Nitrosospira lacus: one gene and its partner. The protein of the gene in region 2 interacts with the protein of the main gene of each other region in a pairwise test. Links are inferred from orthologs where the notes say so. Each region holds a gene or a part of one and is shown on either strand. Other genes may lie near its edges.

The links.
Region 1: the proteins of lysA (region 2) and EBAPG3_RS09020 interact in binary tests that used the Escherichia coli proteins (3 or more experiments, as listed by UniProt). The link is inferred for Nitrosospira lacus from one-to-one orthologs.

Annotation. Positions count from the first base shown.
Region 1 is NZ_CP021106.3:2,008,918-2,017,408, forward strand. The notes cover bases 3,639-6,610. They hold EBAPG3_RS09020 (response regulator transcription factor), read left to right. Parts: upstream 3,639-4,761; coding sequence 4,762-5,460; downstream 5,461-6,610. Other genes in these bases: EBAPG3_RS09010 (DUF2278 family protein), read left to right, coding at 3,639-3,831; EBAPG3_RS09015 (Spy/CpxP family protein refolding chaperone), read right to left, coding at 4,045-4,536; EBAPG3_RS09025 (ATP-binding protein), read left to right, coding at 5,463-6,610. Outside these bases: EBAPG3_RS08985 (hypothetical protein), read left to right, coding at 1-132; EBAPG3_RS08990 (cyanobactin maturation protease PatG family protein), read left to right, coding at 202-1,152; EBAPG3_RS08995 (hypothetical protein), read left to right, coding at 1,432-1,677; EBAPG3_RS09005 (hypothetical protein), read left to right, coding at 2,236-2,631; more of EBAPG3_RS09010, read left to right, coding at 2,779-3,638; more of EBAPG3_RS09025, read left to right, coding at 6,611-6,830; EBAPG3_RS09030 (hypothetical protein), read right to left, coding at 6,831-7,106; EBAPG3_RS09035 (ATP-binding protein), read left to right, coding at 7,405-8,491. UniProt on the Escherichia coli protein: Response regulator member of the two-component regulatory system CpxA/CpxR which responds to envelope stress response by activating expression of downstream genes including cpxP, degP, dsbA and ppiA.
Region 2 is NZ_CP021106.3:1,103,872-1,112,267, forward strand. Bases 2,123-4,999 are described here. They hold lysA (diaminopimelate decarboxylase), read right to left. Parts: upstream 4,250-4,999; coding sequence 2,996-4,249; downstream 2,123-2,995. Other genes in these bases: mgtE (magnesium transporter), read left to right, coding at 2,123-2,971; lptM (LPS translocon maturation chaperone LptM), read right to left, coding at 4,246-4,380; EBAPG3_RS15385 (PEP-CTERM sorting domain-containing protein), read left to right, coding at 4,799-4,999. Also shown: aroE (shikimate dehydrogenase), read left to right, coding at 1-336; mtgA (monofunctional biosynthetic peptidoglycan transglycosylase), read left to right, coding at 408-1,106; more of mgtE, read left to right, coding at 1,529-2,122; more of EBAPG3_RS15385, read left to right, coding at 5,000-5,476; EBAPG3_RS04885 (M48 family metallopeptidase), read right to left, coding at 5,669-6,430; EBAPG3_RS04890 (lysophospholipid acyltransferase family protein), read right to left, coding at 6,393-7,163; gmhB (D-glycero-beta-D-manno-heptose 1,7-bisphosphate 7-phosphatase), read right to left, coding at 7,160-7,693; glyS (glycine--tRNA ligase subunit beta), read right to left, coding at 7,708-8,396. UniProt on the Escherichia coli protein: Specifically catalyzes the decarboxylation of meso-diaminopimelate (meso-DAP) to L-lysine. Is not active against the DD- or LL-isomers of diaminopimelate.

The DNA of each region.
Region 1 (8,491 bases), 910 kb from region 2 along the record:
GAGATCGGGCTTGGCGCCGCGATTAAGCGAACAGGCTCCTATCTGGGGATCCAACCCTGTGGAGGCTGTGAACGCCGGGCAGCCCTGCTCAACCGCTGGCTGGTATTCACGCCTGGGCGGCGGCCCGGATAGGAGAAATCCCCGAATCCGGAATTCCAGGTTTGCTGGATGGAGTCGGTACCCATACCCAAGGAGCCATAAATGACCGAACAAACTGAAACGATGGAACACCCGTTGGAGCCACCGGTTAAAGCAAGCGATATGCGGACGCCCGCGCCTTGTTTCGAGGTTCATTCAAACGCGGCCGTCTCACCACAGGCGGGAGCGGGAACCTGTAGTAGTTGTGGAGGCGGCGGGGGAATAAGCCCCAATGATACCGGAACGATCTCCTACGTCTATGCCATTGGCCGGGTCGAAGCCCGTTTCCCGAATCTCGCCGCGGAAAAGGAATTTGCGCAGGCGACCGGGCGTACAGAGACTACCGGCAAAACCGATCAGCAGGCTTTTCATGCAGTCTTGTCGCAACGTCAGAATCGCTATCTGGTGCGTCAATTATGCTGGGTACTGACCATACAAGGCCTGGAAACCTACCTCCTGCAGCCGCGCGACCCGACGGATATAGATATGCTGGTGGATGCGATCCGGCCCATGCCCGCGCCCAATGATATCGACGTCGTTATCGGTCTGCGTGGCCCCATCGCTCCCCCGGATATGTGCAACGGCCTGATGGTGCCCATCATCGTCTTCGATCAGATTTATTCATTCGGACGCGACGAACTGATCAAGGCTATTCCGAAACCTGAGAAACTCACCGACAAGCAGTTCGGTCCGGCGGCTGAGGAACTGTTCGACAGGATCATGCAAATGACCGATAACGCCGGGGCGACCGATGAGCACCGCGTATTGAACTATCTGGCCATGCGTTATCCAGCCATTTATGCCAAGGCGGCGGAGAAATATGGCGGAGACAATTCAATGACCGGGGTGGAAGTCATCCCCTCATCGTTGAGCAGCACCCGGAAAATATTTAAGGCCATATTCTCTTACACCAACCGCAACACGGATTTTACCGAGAAATTCTTTGTGCGCGTCGATGCGACCGAAGAGTTCCCATTTCTGGTCACCAAGATGTCGCCGTACTATGATCGTTAGCTAACCAATTGAAGGGAGGCGTGAAATAAATTCCATGAGCATGTCGGGATTTATCGCGGAAATATCGATAGTAATAGTAATTGTGGCGGGAAGCAATTCACCGACTCACATCAAGACCGCTACTTCAATCCCTTTTTGGGGGATTATGATTTTATTCTTGATAGCTGGGAACGGAACGGCTGGCGCCTGTGGGCGGTATGTAACCCATAGCGTGAGCAATTGTTTCAGCGGCTTTTTTTAGCCTATCTGATTTTGAATATTTAACCAGGAGGAATTGAAATGAGCATACCACAGTTTAATGCAGAGGCATCGCTGGGTCCAGCCTTGGGCATATACCGGGGAAAGGCCGTTTTTGGCGGAATTTCCCTGGAACGTAGTGGAGGGGTCACGCCGCAACTTCGTTTCCAGTCCGATCCGGATGTGGGCGCATACTTGAGATGCAGGGCGAATGGGGGAAGCGATCTCATATGCCGTTTCTTTGGCGGGCTTCCACCCTTCACAATCGGCAGCTTGCTGATTTCCTGACCGCTCAGCCCGCATAGCGAATTGATGACTTCGGAATCCACCGCATATGGACCGCTTTAAATATTTCAGGAGGTAACGAAAATGAGGATGCCAGGATTTACCGCGGAAGCAACTCTTTACAGATCCAACCGCCAATATATAGCAGCGTCTACAGACATCGTAACGCGGGATCAATCCGTAGTGCGGCCGCAATTCTGCGGGCCGTGTGAAAACGGACGGCGTCAATGCGGTGACTATGGATGGACCTGTTACCCGGATACCGAAAGCCCGGAATGCAATTTTTTAACCGGATGTCCAATAATTTGTCATCAAGGGGGCTTCCGCACTTGGTCGATTCCTTGCGGACAGCCCCCGATTCCTTTGCCCTTTGGATCAGATTTGGCCGGGGAATGATCGTCTTCTTCCCGGAAATCCAGAGGGGATCTTGGCATAATTTTTTTGGATTTGAAGTGCTCCCCCTTGCAGATGTTTTACCCGGCAGCAAAAGTAATTATTAGCGATACGGCTCAATCTTTTCCTTAACCTCCGGCAGTGCCGGTTTATTCGATGGAGACCAACATGGCGACGCCCTTCATATCACCGAACCTGTATCAATTATCCGGCAATAATCTTCACGTTAGCTACTCAACCAGCGGGATCGATGGAAAGCCGCATTTCAGCTATCAGGATGCGCAGCACAACCTGGGTTTTACGGGTGACGACATCCGTGCAGTGGAATGCGACCTCGGTACAGTGGTAAGCGTGACCATCCAACGCACCATCGATTCGGGTTCAACCTCTTTCAGCGTCCTCATCCCTCGAGCTAACCTTGCCGCTGGTGAATCCGTGCGTATTCGCACCAAAGGTATTGTGACAATACATCGATTCTCGATCGTACCGGCTCTCAACCATGGGCAGCTTGATTTATATACCGTTACAACACTGCGTGGCACCGCTTCGCACGTTGATTTCTAGCGGTTTACCCAGCAGTTAGAATTCTCCGCGGCTTGGCCCTTTGTCATGATTCTGTTGCAATCGCCACGGCTCCCGGTATTTCATATGCAAAAGGCAAGCAACCCGTCAATACCTTGTGAGAGTGCACCGTTTTAAGAGGACAAAGAAATGCCACTGAATGCCTATGGAGTACTGAAAGGTCGCCCTGTAAACCGCCAGCTCGGCTCGGGCTCCAATCCACATTATCAGATTCATATCGTCGACGATACGACGCATTATCGCATCGCAGTGAACGTTGCTTCGCAGCTGGCTCCTTCCGAGCTTGAATTTCTTGTGGATTCAAGATTCGATCACCCAATTCTGGCGGAGCTGATCGATAAACCTCTCGGATGGCTTCCTCTGCAATCCCGGCCGGGCGGGGTGGCGCTCGACTTTATTCGCGGCAACTTGTTCGATCCGCGCAATATGCGCGTGCTCCCCTTCAATGTTCCAGGCCCGGACAATGATCTGAACGAAAAAATCGATCAGTTCGTGCAGCGGGCGATGGCCGACGAAGAGGCTTTTGTCTATGCTTTCGGCGAGCGCTGGGGGCCGGAGAACAACACGACCGACAAGATATTCGGTTTTATTCCGGGCAATGGTGTTCATGATATCCACATGAACCAGGGCAATGTGGGACGCTTTATCGGCGATGACGGAGTCTACCAGGATGGGGCTTTGCTGTTTCATTTCCCCCGGACCAGCCAATGGGTCGGCGTATTTTTGAAATTCCAGTCCCAGACCTGGCATACCGATGACAGGACAGGACATCAGATTCGCGTAGAAACCAGCGGCCCGCCATCGGATGAGAACGTTGTGACAAACCCGTTCGTTCCGGGGGGGCAACCTGGCCCCGAAATGCCCGATGGAGCAATCCGCATCATCGCGGCGCTTGTCAATAGCATCCAATCACCCGAAGTCGAGTTCGTAACGCTTCTGAACACCACAAACGAGGCCATCTCGCTGGAAGGCTGGCAGATCGCGGATCGCGACAAGAACAAGATGCGCCTGGCAGGGTCCATCGCGGCTGCAGAGACGCTGCGCATACAACTCATTCCGCCGGTTTTCCTGCCCAACAAGGGTGGAATTATTACCCTTTTGAACGACCGCGGCCTGCGCGTGGATGGAGTAGCTTACACCAAAGAACAAGCACGTAATCCAGGCTGGACGCTGAAATTCTGAACGAGCGGTGTGCCTGGGACCGAAACCCGGCAGGATTACTTTCAAAAATTATTGATATATTCACCAATTATTCTCTCCGCTACCCAAAATAATCGTGGTTGATATGCTCGGGAGCGCACTAAACGTTATACGACGAGGTATGCTGTACTGAGTGCTCTACTGGGCATGCGTTAACCATCAACCACATACACGGTAGAACACCACAGCCGCGCTTTACCCTTTATCGTGATGCCCGGGCTTATGCTCCTCGCGCATCTGTTTCATCTGTTCCCGCTGAGTATCAGTCAGTACCAGCTGGATCTCGTTGCGTATCTTGTTCCGCTGGATGATTGATTCGGTTACCAGATTACCCCGCTCTTGTGCCAGTACTTGTACCTCGCTGCTGTCACCGCTGCCATTTTGCTTGAGTTCACGTAGCGCCTTGCGATTTGTCTGCATCTTTTCCTTCAAATTCGCCATTTGAGATTTCGATTTCTGCAAAACGGCTTCGACCGATGAACGCTGCTCGGGGGTAAGTTTAAGGCGATCCGTCATCCGGTTCAGGAAACGTTCCCCACCATCCATGCCTTGCCCCATCCTGGAATGCGCACCGTGGTGGCATTCCCGCGATGCTTTTCCGGAACTCATGTCGGCTTGCGGGTCTGCCAAGGCAATGGTGCTTGCCAATAAACAGCCGATTAGCAAAATTTTCGTGATAGTTTTCATAAGCTGATTCCTCTTGATAAGTTTTTTACGAATATCGCGATGAGCCCCCACGGCCCGCGCGATATGGGCAAAGAATAAGGCAGGCCCATGTCAAGGTGAGTGATGAAAGCGTAAATGTGTGTAAAGAAGCCGGGAGTCAGCTGTATTTGTTCGCCGTAATTTGGCAATATCCGTAACACGATGAAATTACCTAGGTGTCCGTAACGGCTTTACTTCGGAAAACGGATGGCGCGCATACTACTGGCGGATGACGACATTGAGCTGAGCGATATGCTGATCGATTACCTCAGCAAGGAGGGCTTCGACATCGACGTGGCTTATGATGGCAATACCGCGCTGAGCAAGGCACTGGCCAACCCGTACGATCTACTGATCCTGGATGTCATGATGCCCAACCGCAGCGGTTTTGATGTATTGCGTGAACTTCGCGCGCATTCTTTACTTCCCGTGCTGATGCTGACGGCACGCGGAGACGACGTCGACAGTATTGTCGGGCTTGAGCTCGGCGCGGATGACTATCTGGCCAAGCCTTCCAGTCCGCGTGTACTGGTAGCGCGGATTCGTGCAATCCTCAGAAGAGTGGAGGCAAAAGGCGAGTTGCAAAATGGCGGCGAGCGGCCCGATCAGATCGCGCTGGATGATCTTGTCATGCATACGGGGTCACGCACCGTGGTGTGCGGCAATAATCCCGTATCCATGACCAGCACGGAATTCAGCGTATTGGACATATTGCTGCGCGAAGCCGGCAACGTCGTGTCGAAGGCGAATTTGTCGGAGCGGGCGCTTGGTCGCAAATTGAGCCGTTATGACCGCAGTCTTGACATGCATGTAAGCAATCTGCGCAAAAAGCTGGGTCCGTTATCCGATGGTCAGGAGCGGATTAAAACCGTTCGCGGTGTTGGTTACATTTACGCGCGGACCTGACCGTGCATAGGCTATTCTGGAAAATATTCCTGTCGTTCTGGCTGACGCTGATCATCTTTGCCGCTCTGCTCATGTTCGCGGCTTCGAGTTATCTCGAACATATCCGGACACAACAGGATATCGGCAGCATGCGCGCGCGCTTGTCGGCATACTTCGATCAAGGTCAAGCAGTTGCGAAACAGGGAGGCATGGCAGGGCTCAGAGAATGGCTGGATCGCCTGGACCATCGTGAAGCCATACCCATTTTCCTGATCAACGAGGCGGGAAAGGATCTGCTTGAACGGGAGATTCCAGCCGCCATCATTGCAAGGCTGGATCGAAGGCGAGAACATGCGGAACGCGGAGAGCGAAGAAGGTTGCCTCACCATCAGCCCATCCGGTTACCGGATGGGAGCTCCTACCGCATGCTACCTGACTTTCAGAGTATTACCCTGCTCAGGATTTTGCAGCGTCCCAGGGTTATTGCGCTTCCCGTGGCTGTTGCGGCGCTGGTAAGCGCGCTGATCTGCCTCCTTCTCAGCCGCTACCTTACCTTTCCGCTTGAACGGCTGCGGCGCGCCACCCAGCACATCGCGGCCGGCGATCTTACGCAGCGTGTCGTTCCCTCCATGGGCAACCGCCGGGATGAGATTGCCGATCTGGCAGGTGCGTTCGACAAGATGGCGGAACGGCTGGAAAAAGTATTTGGTGCGCAACGGCAGTTGCTGAGCGATGCCTCCCATGAGCTGCGTTCCCCGCTCGCACGCTTGCAGGTCGCATTGGAGCTTGCCCGGCAGCGATCGCACGGTCAGGTGGAAACCGAGCTTGACCGCATCGAGCTTGAAATAGAGCGCCTGAATGAATTGATTGGCCAACTTCTCGAGCTCTCCCGCCTGGAAGCGGGAGTGGACGCGGCACATGTCGACCAGGTTGATATACAGGATCTGCTCGAAGGACTTATAGAGGACGCACAATTCGAGGCGGGCTCAAGGGGTTGCCAGGTGAAGTTGCAGAAAGCTTTCCCAGCCATGGCCACGGCAAACGCCGTGCTGCTTCACAGCGCGATCGAAAACGTCGTTCGTAACGCCATCAAGTATACAAAACGGGATACGGCAGTTGAAATCAGCATGCTGGAATATGCCGAGGACCCGGACAGGATCACTATTCAAGTGCGCGATCACGGACCCGGGGCGCCTGAAGAAATGCTGCCTTACCTGTTTGAGCCTTTCGTAAGGGTAGAGGAGGCCAGGGATCGCTTGAGCGGCGGGCACGGGCTTGGATTAGCCATCGCCGAACGCGCTATCCGGCTATATGGTGGCGAAATCATGGCAAGAAACGAACCGGACGAAGGATTGAGTATTTACATCCGCCTTGAGCGCGCCAGGACTTGATCAGGACTCGAGAAGCACGATGCGGCCGGACGGTCTCATCGAGGTCGTTACGGATTCGCGCAATAAGACGCTGGTCTTGCCCGGATTGAGAAGCCTGAATACCCTGCTCCGTCTTGCAGAAGCGGCAAGCACGGAGGACAAGCAGGTGACTTTCGAATGTGTTTCAAGTACATTTGGAGCATCTGATTCAAGTCGAAAAAGCAGATCGTCCAGCTGATCATGACTCGATGAATCACCGCTTAAGCCAAACATATCTATCAGTTCTGATTTTTTCATTATCCATTTCCTTGGAGCCGCCGCCAGGATAGATGAATATTCGGTGCTTGACCTAAAATGGGCATCCAGGCCGCCGCAGGCAGACTGAACAATACTTAAACTCGCGCGGGAAGTCGTAAAAGAATGGTTAAATATTGGTTAAATTTCTGCCAGTCGCCGAGAGCGGGATCATGCAAAATCCTTAGCTGTAGACGAGCTTACCCGGAAGATGTGGCCCAAATAGCAAAAACATTGTTATTAATCATAATGCTAACCTGGTAAATAAGCGGTCAACTGCCGGATTTAGGATAATACCAATATGAATACCGGAATTCAGACAAGCTATTGGAAGTTCCATTCCTTCAGGCTGGACAAGGCCAACGCCATACTTTGGCATGATGATCAGGTCGTGCCCTTGCGGCCCAGGAATTTTGCCGCGTTATGTTATCTGATTGAACGGCATGGGCAGCTGGTGACAAAGGACGAGTTGCTGGATAGCGTGTGGCAGCATCGCCATGTCGGGGAGTCGGTGCTGAAAGTGTGCATCAACGAGCTGCGGCAGGCCCTCGGCGATGATGCCCGTGCCCCCGCCTATCTCGTAACGGTCGCGCGACGCGGCTACCGCTTCATCGCCCCCGTTACCCAGGTCCATCCATCAGAGCAATTGGAAGAACCTGCGAAAAAATTCCCTGCCGGCATCCGCCGCGCCCCTCAATCCGGTGCTAGAGCAAACTGGTGGATCGGCCGTGAAACAGCTCAGGCCCAATTGCTGGCTATCTGGCGGCATTCGCTGGAGGGTCTGCGCCAGATTGTTTTCCTGACAGGCGAGCCGGGAATCGGCAAAACTACCCTGGTCGAAATGTTCCTCAACGAGGTGAGCGATTATGCCCCGCTGGTTTTTCGCATGCGCTGCGTGGAGCATTTTGGTCAGGGCGAGGCACTGCTTCCGATGATTGAAGCCATCGAAAAGCATTGTCGGATGCCGGAAGGCGCCAAACTGATCGAGCTGTTGCATCGCCACGCACCGATCTGGCTTGCACAACTGCCATCAGTACTGCAACCCGAGGAACGGGAAGCTCTCCAGCGTGAAATCTTCGGCGCAAGCCGGGAGCGCATGATACGCGAAGGCTGCGAGCTGCTGGAAACTTTGAGCAAGGATGCGTCCTTGATTCTTGTGCTGGAGGACCTCCACTGGAGCGATCATGCAACGCTGGACTTTCTCGGCTTGCTGGCGCGGCGAAGCGAGTCTGCAGCCCTGCTGGTACTGGCGAGCTATCGACCAGTCGATGCCGCCTTGCAGGCGCATTCCGTCGCATTGGTTCACCGTGAATTGCAGTTGCGGGAAATAAGTTCCGAGATAGCCATTGATCCGTTTTCTCCGGACGAGGTCAGAGATTACCTTATCC
Region 2 (8,396 bases):
CAACAGCAATTTTCCCGCTACGGAAATATCGTTTCCGGCGATTATGCGGATCTCGGTGGAGAGAAATTTGATCTCGTCATTAATGCCACGTCCGCCAGTCTGAAGGGCAGGGTGCCACCCTTGCCCGCCGGTATTTTTGCCGATGAATCGATGGCTTATGACATGATGTATGGCGATGGACGCACTCCTTTTTTGCAATTCGCAAAGCAACAGGGCGCGTCGCGTCTGACCGACGGCATCGGGATGCTGGTGGAGCAAGCAGCGGAATCCTTTTTCCTGTGGCGTGGGATAAGACCGGAGACTGATCGGGTGATTAGAGGGTTAAGGAATCTCTGAATACGTTTTCATTCTTTCAACTTTTCCCCAAGATCATATGCCTGAAAATTTAACCGCGTCATCGCCGTTGCATGCACAACTTCATTAAGCGCTGGTTATGGCGTCTCTTCCTCCTCCTCACCGGCGCGGTATTTGTCTATCAGCTATGGATTCTGGGCCATGTTGTTTATTGGAATTTCTACAATCCCTCCACCAGTGCGTTCATGCAGGATCGGTTGGATGAATTACGGGAAAAAAATTCCACAGTGTCATTACGCACCCAATGGACGCCTTATGAGCGGATTTCCCCTCATCTCAAGCGTGCGATCATAGCTGCAGAGGATGGCAAGTTCCTGGAACATGAGGGGTTCGATTTCGAAGCTATTCAGAAGGCCTACGAAAAAAACCTGAAAAAGGGCAGGCTGGTTGCGGGGGGGTCCACCATCAGCCAGCAGCTTGCGAAAAACCTGTTTCTTTCCGGCGAAAGAACGCCGTGGCGCAAAATCCAGGAAGCCGTCATCACGTTGATGCTGGAAAAGGTGATGTCCAAACGACGCATCCTGGAAATCTACCTGAACGTCATTGAATGGGGAAATGGAGTATTCGGTGCGGAGGCGGCTATCCGTCACTATTATGGCGTTTCCGCTTCTTCCGTCACCGCGGAACAAGCTGCCCGTCTCGCCGCCATGGTTCCGAGTCCGCGATTCTACGATCGTAATCGCAATACACCGTGGCTATTGAGGAAAACTGATATCATCCTTAGCCGCATGGCATCCGCCCAAATTCCCTGACGATTTTTCGGCACTTCATCCGGCAACAGGAGCCATACTTTGCGTTCATTCTCCTCCCTGTCATAATATTCGCCCTGCATTCCAGATCCCTCTGCAAACAGGCAATTCTGCCGCGCCAGTATCGAAGTGCGTCAGAAATACCGGCACATAACCGTTTCGGATAGGGCGTACAAATGAGGGCCCGACATCCGGCGGGAAGTGAAGGAGCGCATATTATTCATGAGTGACGAATAATTCTGAATCCGCCTGTGGCGACTTTGCAATACAGTGACACTCAGCGATGAAAGAAATCTTTTTGAATCATGACACTAAAACGAAATATGAGCAGTGAATCGGTGGATTTAGGATAATATGGCATAGCGGCAATTCAGCCAATTTCAAGTAGCGGCACTCTAGACGCAGTACACCAGGGCGATCGGGCGATGACTAAAGCAAATACCCTCGGGGAGACCGAAGATCTGCAAGAAAACTTGCGGCGCCTGACGCATCTACTGCATAAACACAAGCTGGTGGAAGGTCTCGTGCATACCCAGCAAATGCCGCGCCAGGAACTGGTCGAAGCTTTGGTGCACAAGCAGAATCTGGCGGAACTGCAAAATCTGCTCGACAGGCTCCACCCCGCGGACGTTGCGCATATCCTGGAAGCCATGCCTCTCGAAGATCGCCTCATGATCTGGGAACTGGTCAAGGCAGAGCGCGATGGCGAGATTCTTCTGGAAGTTTCCGACGCGGTTCGCGAAACACTCATCGCCACGATGGACAGTGGCGAAATGCTGGCGGCAACGGGTCAGCTCGATGCCGACGAAATTGCCGATCTTGCGCCCGATTTGCCACGCGACGTCATGGAGGATGTGTTCCAGTCGCTGCCGATGGAGGAGCGCGAGCAGTTACGCGCCGCCATGTCCTATCCGGAAGATGCGGTTGGCGCGCTGATGGATTTCGACGTGGTGACTATCCGGGAGGATGTGACTCTGGAAGTCGTGCTGCGTTATCTGCGCCGGCTGGATGAGCTGCCTGACCATACCGATCAGTTGTTTGTGGTGGACCGGGATGAGCATCTGAAAGGAGTGCTGCCGGTGAACCGACTGCTGGTAAGCGATCCCGATGCCACGGTGGGATCAGTGATGGCCAAGGAAATGGTGAAGCTTCATCCCAGCGATAATGCTCATCAGGCGGCGCAGGCATTTGAGCGCTATGACCTTGTTTCCGCTTCGGTGGTCAATGCGGAGGATAAACTGATAGGCCGTGTTACCGTCAACGCAGTGATGGATTTTATCCGCGAGCAGGCGGAAAGCGAAGCGTTGAACCTGGCGGGTTTGCGGGAAGAAGAGGATTTGTTTGCGCCAGTATGGAAAAGCTTGAAGAACCGCTGGACCTGGCTGGCCATTAATCTCGTAACCGCATTTATTGCATCGCGCGTGATCGGTGTATTTGAGGATTCCATCGAAAAGCTGGTGGCGCTGGCGGCGCTCATGCCGATTATTGCGGGTATCGGCGGCAATTCGGGCAATCAGACAATTACGATGATCGTGCGCGCCCTCGCTTTGGGCCAACTCAATGCAGGCAATGCGCGCAAACTGTTTGCCAAGGAGATTGGCGTGAGTGCGGTGAACGGTGTGGTATGGGGTAGCGTAGTCGGTTTGTTCGCCTTTTTCATTTACGGCAGCGGCTCTCTTGGACTGGTGATGACGCTGGCAATGATGTTGAATTTGTTGCTGGCGGCTTTATTGGGTGTATTGATCCCGTTGACTCTGCATAAACTTGGCCGCGACCCGGCGGCGGGTTCCAGCGTGATGATTACCGCCGTTACCGATAGCGGGGGTTTTTTCATTTTCCTGGGGCTCGCAACCCTTTTTCTTGTTTAGGGGGAATTGCTGGGTAAGTTCCGTTCAGGGAAGCATTTTCTCGCCGGCAAGCAGTTGCTCCAGGGATTCGCGTTGGCGAATAAGGTGAACGTGGTCACCATCCACCATGACCTCAGCGGCACGGGGGCGGGTATTGTAGTTTGAGCTCATGCTCATGCCGTAGGCTCCGGCGGACATAATGGCTAGCAAGTCGCCCTGAGACAATGCCAGCTTCCGGTCATGCCCCAAAAAATCGCCTGTTTCACAAACGGGCCCGACAATCTGATATATTTTCTCATCGCCGCCATTCGCAATAACCGGCAGGATTTCATGGTAGGCGTCATAGAGTGCCGGACGCATCAGGTCATTCATGGCGGCATCCACGATGGCGAAATCCCGATGCGGGGTATGTTTGAGATACTCGACGCGCGTAAGCAATACACCGGCGTTGCCCACCAGCGCGCGGCCAGGTTCGATAAGGATGCGCTGGTTACGTGGGCCGATCGCGGCACACAATGCCGTGACGTAGTCTTTCGCCGCGGGCGGATTTTCTCCCAAATAGCGAATGCCGAGACCGCCGCCCAGATCCAGATGATCGATAGTAAATCCCAGCGTTTCAAGGCGAATCAACAGGCCAAGTATTTTCCCGCAAGCTTCGACAAAGGGGCCCAGTTTGGTCAATTGTGAGCCGATATGGCAATCCAGTCCGCTGATGCGCAAGTTGGCAAATTCGCGTGCGGAGGCATAAAGCTTCTCCGCCTCTTCGAAGGGCACACCAAATTTGTTTTCCTTGAGACCAGTGGAAATATAAGGGTGCGTCTTTGCGTCCACATCGGGATTGACCCGCAGGCTCACCGGCGCGATTTTATTCAACTCACCCGCCACCCGGTCCAGCACGGCCAATTCCGCTTCCGATTCCACGTTGAAACAGAATATTCCCGCAGCAAGCGCCGCCCGCATCTCATCCGGTTGCTTGCCCACTCCCGAAAACACCACTTTTTGCGGATCACCGCCCGCTTTCAGCACTCGCTGGAGTTCTCCCCCGGAGACAATATCGAAGCCGCTGCCGAGACGGGCGAGTAAATTGAGAATAGCCAGATTGGAGTTAGCCTTGACTGCATAGCACACCAGATGGTCGCGTCCGCCGAATGCGGCGTCGAATTCCCTGTAAGCCGCAACGAGCGCCGCGCGTGAATAAACATAGCAGGGCGTGCCGAATTCGCGGGCAATGCGATCCAGTTGAACCGATTCACCGTACAGCCTCCCATTGCGATAATCAAATGAAGGAAAACCACTCACTTCTTTTTCACTTCGTCCGGGGATTGCTGCGATGACTGCGCAGGTTGTTCTTGCGGAAGATAGAGAGGCCCCTTCAGGCCGCAGCCATTGAGCAGCAAGAGCAGCAGGGAAGCGGTGCAGAATTTATGCATGGAGCGATACCGGAATGATGGATATGAAATGAAATACTAACATAAAGGTCAAGAATCTCTGAATGAGCCTCCCCAGGTCAGCCAGCAATCAACGGAGAATTTTATTCAGACGATTGGCAGCGTCATTGCGGCTTGCAATTCTTTTATCGATCTTGCACTGATAGGTGTCTTCCTCCATGGCATGCGCCTAATAGCTCATGCATATAAATCCCGGCGAAGCATTTGCTGTCATTCTCTTCCATTAAGCTTTTGACGTACCGTAAAGCCACACCCGTTGCGAGACGGGGCCGGAAAATCCAGGATCTGCCAAAACCATCGCTTGCTGAAGAAACCGGTCCGCATGCAGATAGCCGGAGTGCCAGTATGCCATTGTTTTACACCATAAATCTTTGAAACCAAATTTTTGGGAGGGTCGCTCATGAGTTATCTAAGACCATTGCCGGGCTTGCTGTTTGCCCTCGCGATATCGGTTTATCAGCCGCTCGGATACGCGGCGGTATCAACCTCTTATAGTTTTGCAAATATCACGCATAACAACGCGGGAGCCGAGGCGGATGGGGAAGCGAACCTCAAGGTTGAGGTGATAGATCTTGGCAGCCATCAGGTGAGATTCAATTTTACCAACACTTCCACTTCTTCCCTGACCGATGTCTACTTTGACGACGGTACGCTTCTCGGGATTGCATCCATTACGTCTTCATCGGGAGTGAATTTCTCGCAAGGGGCCAGTCCGCCCAATCTTCCCGGCGGCAATTTAGTCAGCCCCGCTTTTGTGACAACCGCCGGCTTTCTGGCGGATTCCAATGCACCTGTCTCGGGGAACGGTGTTAGCCAGGGTGAATGGCTCGCCATCGATTTCGACCTGACTGGCGCTCAGACATACAGCAGCGTTATCAACGCGCTCGCACTCCCGAACAATGGCGGAACCGGCGACTTGCGCATCGGTTTGCATCTGCAACGGTTTGCGAGTGGTGGCGGCAATGAGAGTTTTATCAACCTATCTTCTCCTATTCCTGAACCTGAAACCTATGCCATGTTCATGGCTGGCTTGAGTCTGATGGGCTTTCTGGCGCGCCGCCGTAAACCCCTTGAATAGGGCCGGTCCTGAGACACGGAGGGGGACGCCCCTCTGTGTTTTTCAGTGCCTGGAAGTCCGCGTCGCCAAATTCCTTGAGCAGTTAGACCTAACGAAGCAGTTTCTTAGCCTCGTTGTCCATCGCCCTTTTTTTATCGAAACGGTATCTATGAATCATACCTGTACAGGATGGGCAACTATCGGACGTTGCTATCATCCAAGCCTCTTCAACTCCTTCCTCGCTGCCACATAATCCGGATAGACGCGTCCCACCGTTTGCCAGAAAGCCGGCGAGTGATTCATCTCGATGAGGTGCGACAATTCATGCGCCACGACATAGTCCACCAGATGAAGTGGCATTTGAATCAACCGCCAGTTGAGATGGACAATGCCATGTGTGTTGCAACTGCCCCACTGGGTTCTGGCGCGCGATAGCCGCAACTGCGGCAGCGCAACGCCGAGCTTATCCGCATACAGCGCGATTCGTTCGCTGAAGCATGCGATTGCTTTGTTGCAATACCAGTCCATTACGATTTTTTCGATTTGCCGTGGGGTTAGGACGGAAAGCAGCGGCAATTGCATCTGCCTGTCTTCAGTTCCTGTCTTCATCGTTGCCCGAGTCATTTGCGTGACCCCGGCAGCTCTCGCCGCCAACTGCCAGGGTTCGCCCAGCAGCGGGAAAATGGCTCCTTCTTCCCATACCGGTTCGTACAATTTTCGAGTTCTCCATTCATCGAGTTTTTCCACCACCCAATCGGCCTTGTTTCGCAATACCGATTCGACCCAGTGCAACGATTCTCTTAATGGAATGCGGACGGTCAGGCCCTCGCTGTCAATTTTCATGCCGATCGTTCTGCGTTTGCAGCGCTTGAGCGTATAAGCGACTTCCTTGCCGTTCAAACAGACACGGCGGATTTCGTCTGCGGGCGCTGTCCGCTTATCCTTCGGCGTTCGGGATAGTTTTGCTGCCGTCATATGCCTCCTGATTCCGGTCGCCAACATGAATCATTTCCGTCTCGATCCAGGTTTCCACCATGGCATTGAGAGCGCCGGGCTCCATGCATCCGGGATCTATCGGCGCGCCGACGCTCACGGTAATCGTGCCGGGATGTTTGATGAACGCATTCTTGCCCCAGAATTCCCCCGCATTGTGCGCAACCGGAACCACCGGTGCGCCGGTATGCGTGGCGAGCCATGCACCGCCAATGTGGTATTTACCTTTTTTCCCCGGCGCAATGCGCGTGCCTTCCGGAAAGACCACGATCCAGAAGCCCTGCCTCAACCGGTCTTTTCCTTGCTCGACGATTTGCTTCAGCGCCGTTTTTCCCGAGCTGCGATCGATCGCAATGGGGCTGTTCATTGCCAATCCCCAGCCAAAAAACGGCACGCGCAGCAGCTCTTTCTTGAGCACCCACACCTGGGGTGGAAAGATCTGCTGAAACGCGAGGGTTTCCCACGCCGATTGATGCTTGGACAGTATGATGCTTGGTGCTTGCGGGATGTGTTCCGCGCCGATAACGCGATACTGTACGCCACAGATGACGCGCAGCAGAAACAGCATCAGATGCGCCCAGCCGGAAGTGATGCGGTAGCGGTTTATGGGCGACAGCGGAAACGCAGCGAATACAATCAGGAAATAAAACGGGGTGATGACGATCTGCAATAGGCTATATAGCGTCGAACGCAGCACCGGCAGGATCATATTCATTCTGTCAATGCATCAACGGCCGCTGCAAGGTCACGGAATATCCGGGTGTTTTCCGGCAGCCCGCCCTCCGCTTTCGTTCTTTTGCCTTTGCCGGTCAGTACCAGGACCGGAATCGCGCCCACCGCCGCCGCAGCCTGTAAATCACGCATTGAATCGCCGATTGCGGGTACCCCCCCCAGTTCCAGGCCAAAGCGCTGAGAGATTTCCTTGAACATCCCGGTTGCGGGTTTGCGGCAATCGCAATTATCCGCAGTGGTATGCGGACAGAAAAACATTGCATCAATGCGTCCACCCGCCTGGTTTGCCGCTTTCCACATTTTATCATTGATTGCGTTGAGCGCGGCCATGTCCAGCAGTCCCCGGCCGATGCCGGCCTGGTTGGTGGCGACCACCACCCGATAGCCCGCCTGCGTGAGGCGGGCTATCGCTTCCAGGCTGCCCGGAATCGGCTTCCATTCATCCGGTGTTTTTATAAATGCGTCGCTGTCATAATTGATGACACCATCTCGATCGAGAATGACCAGTTTCATGATAGGGGTCCAGATTAAGTTGCCAGCTTGGAAATATCAGCCACGCGATTCATTTCCTGCCGCAACTGGGCCAACAGAGCAAGACGATTGGCACGCAAAACGGCATCCTCCGTATTTACCATCACCTTGTCGAAGAAGGTGTCCACTGGTGTTTTTAATGCCGCAAGTTCCTTCAGGGCCAGGCTGAATTCCCCGAGTTTAAAAGCGTTATCTGCCTTGGGCATGATCCCGTTGAGCGCGGCATGCAGCGCCTGCTCGGCGGGCTCTCGCAACAGCTTGATATTTATCGTGTCGCTGACTTCACCTTCAGCCTTTTTCAGGATATTGCTTACGCGTTTATTTGCGGCCGCAAGGCTTTCGGCTTCCGGCAAAGCGGAAAAAGCACGGACGGCGGCAAGACGCCGATGAATTTCGTTCAGGAATTGCGGCCGTTTGGCAATGACCGCCTCAATCTGTTGTGGTGAGTAGCCGTGTTCGCGCAGTTGGCTGGACATCCTTTCATAGATGAAATTAAGCAACTGATGAGACTCGGCATTACCGAAATTAATCCTGCTATTGAATGCTCCACTTGAAATTCCGATTATTTCTTCCAGTGAGATCTCGAGTTCTTTTTCCGTCAGCATACGCGTCACGCCCAAGGCATTGCGGCGTAACGCAAATGGGTCTTTGTCCCCGGTCGGAATCTGTCCAATGCCAAACATGC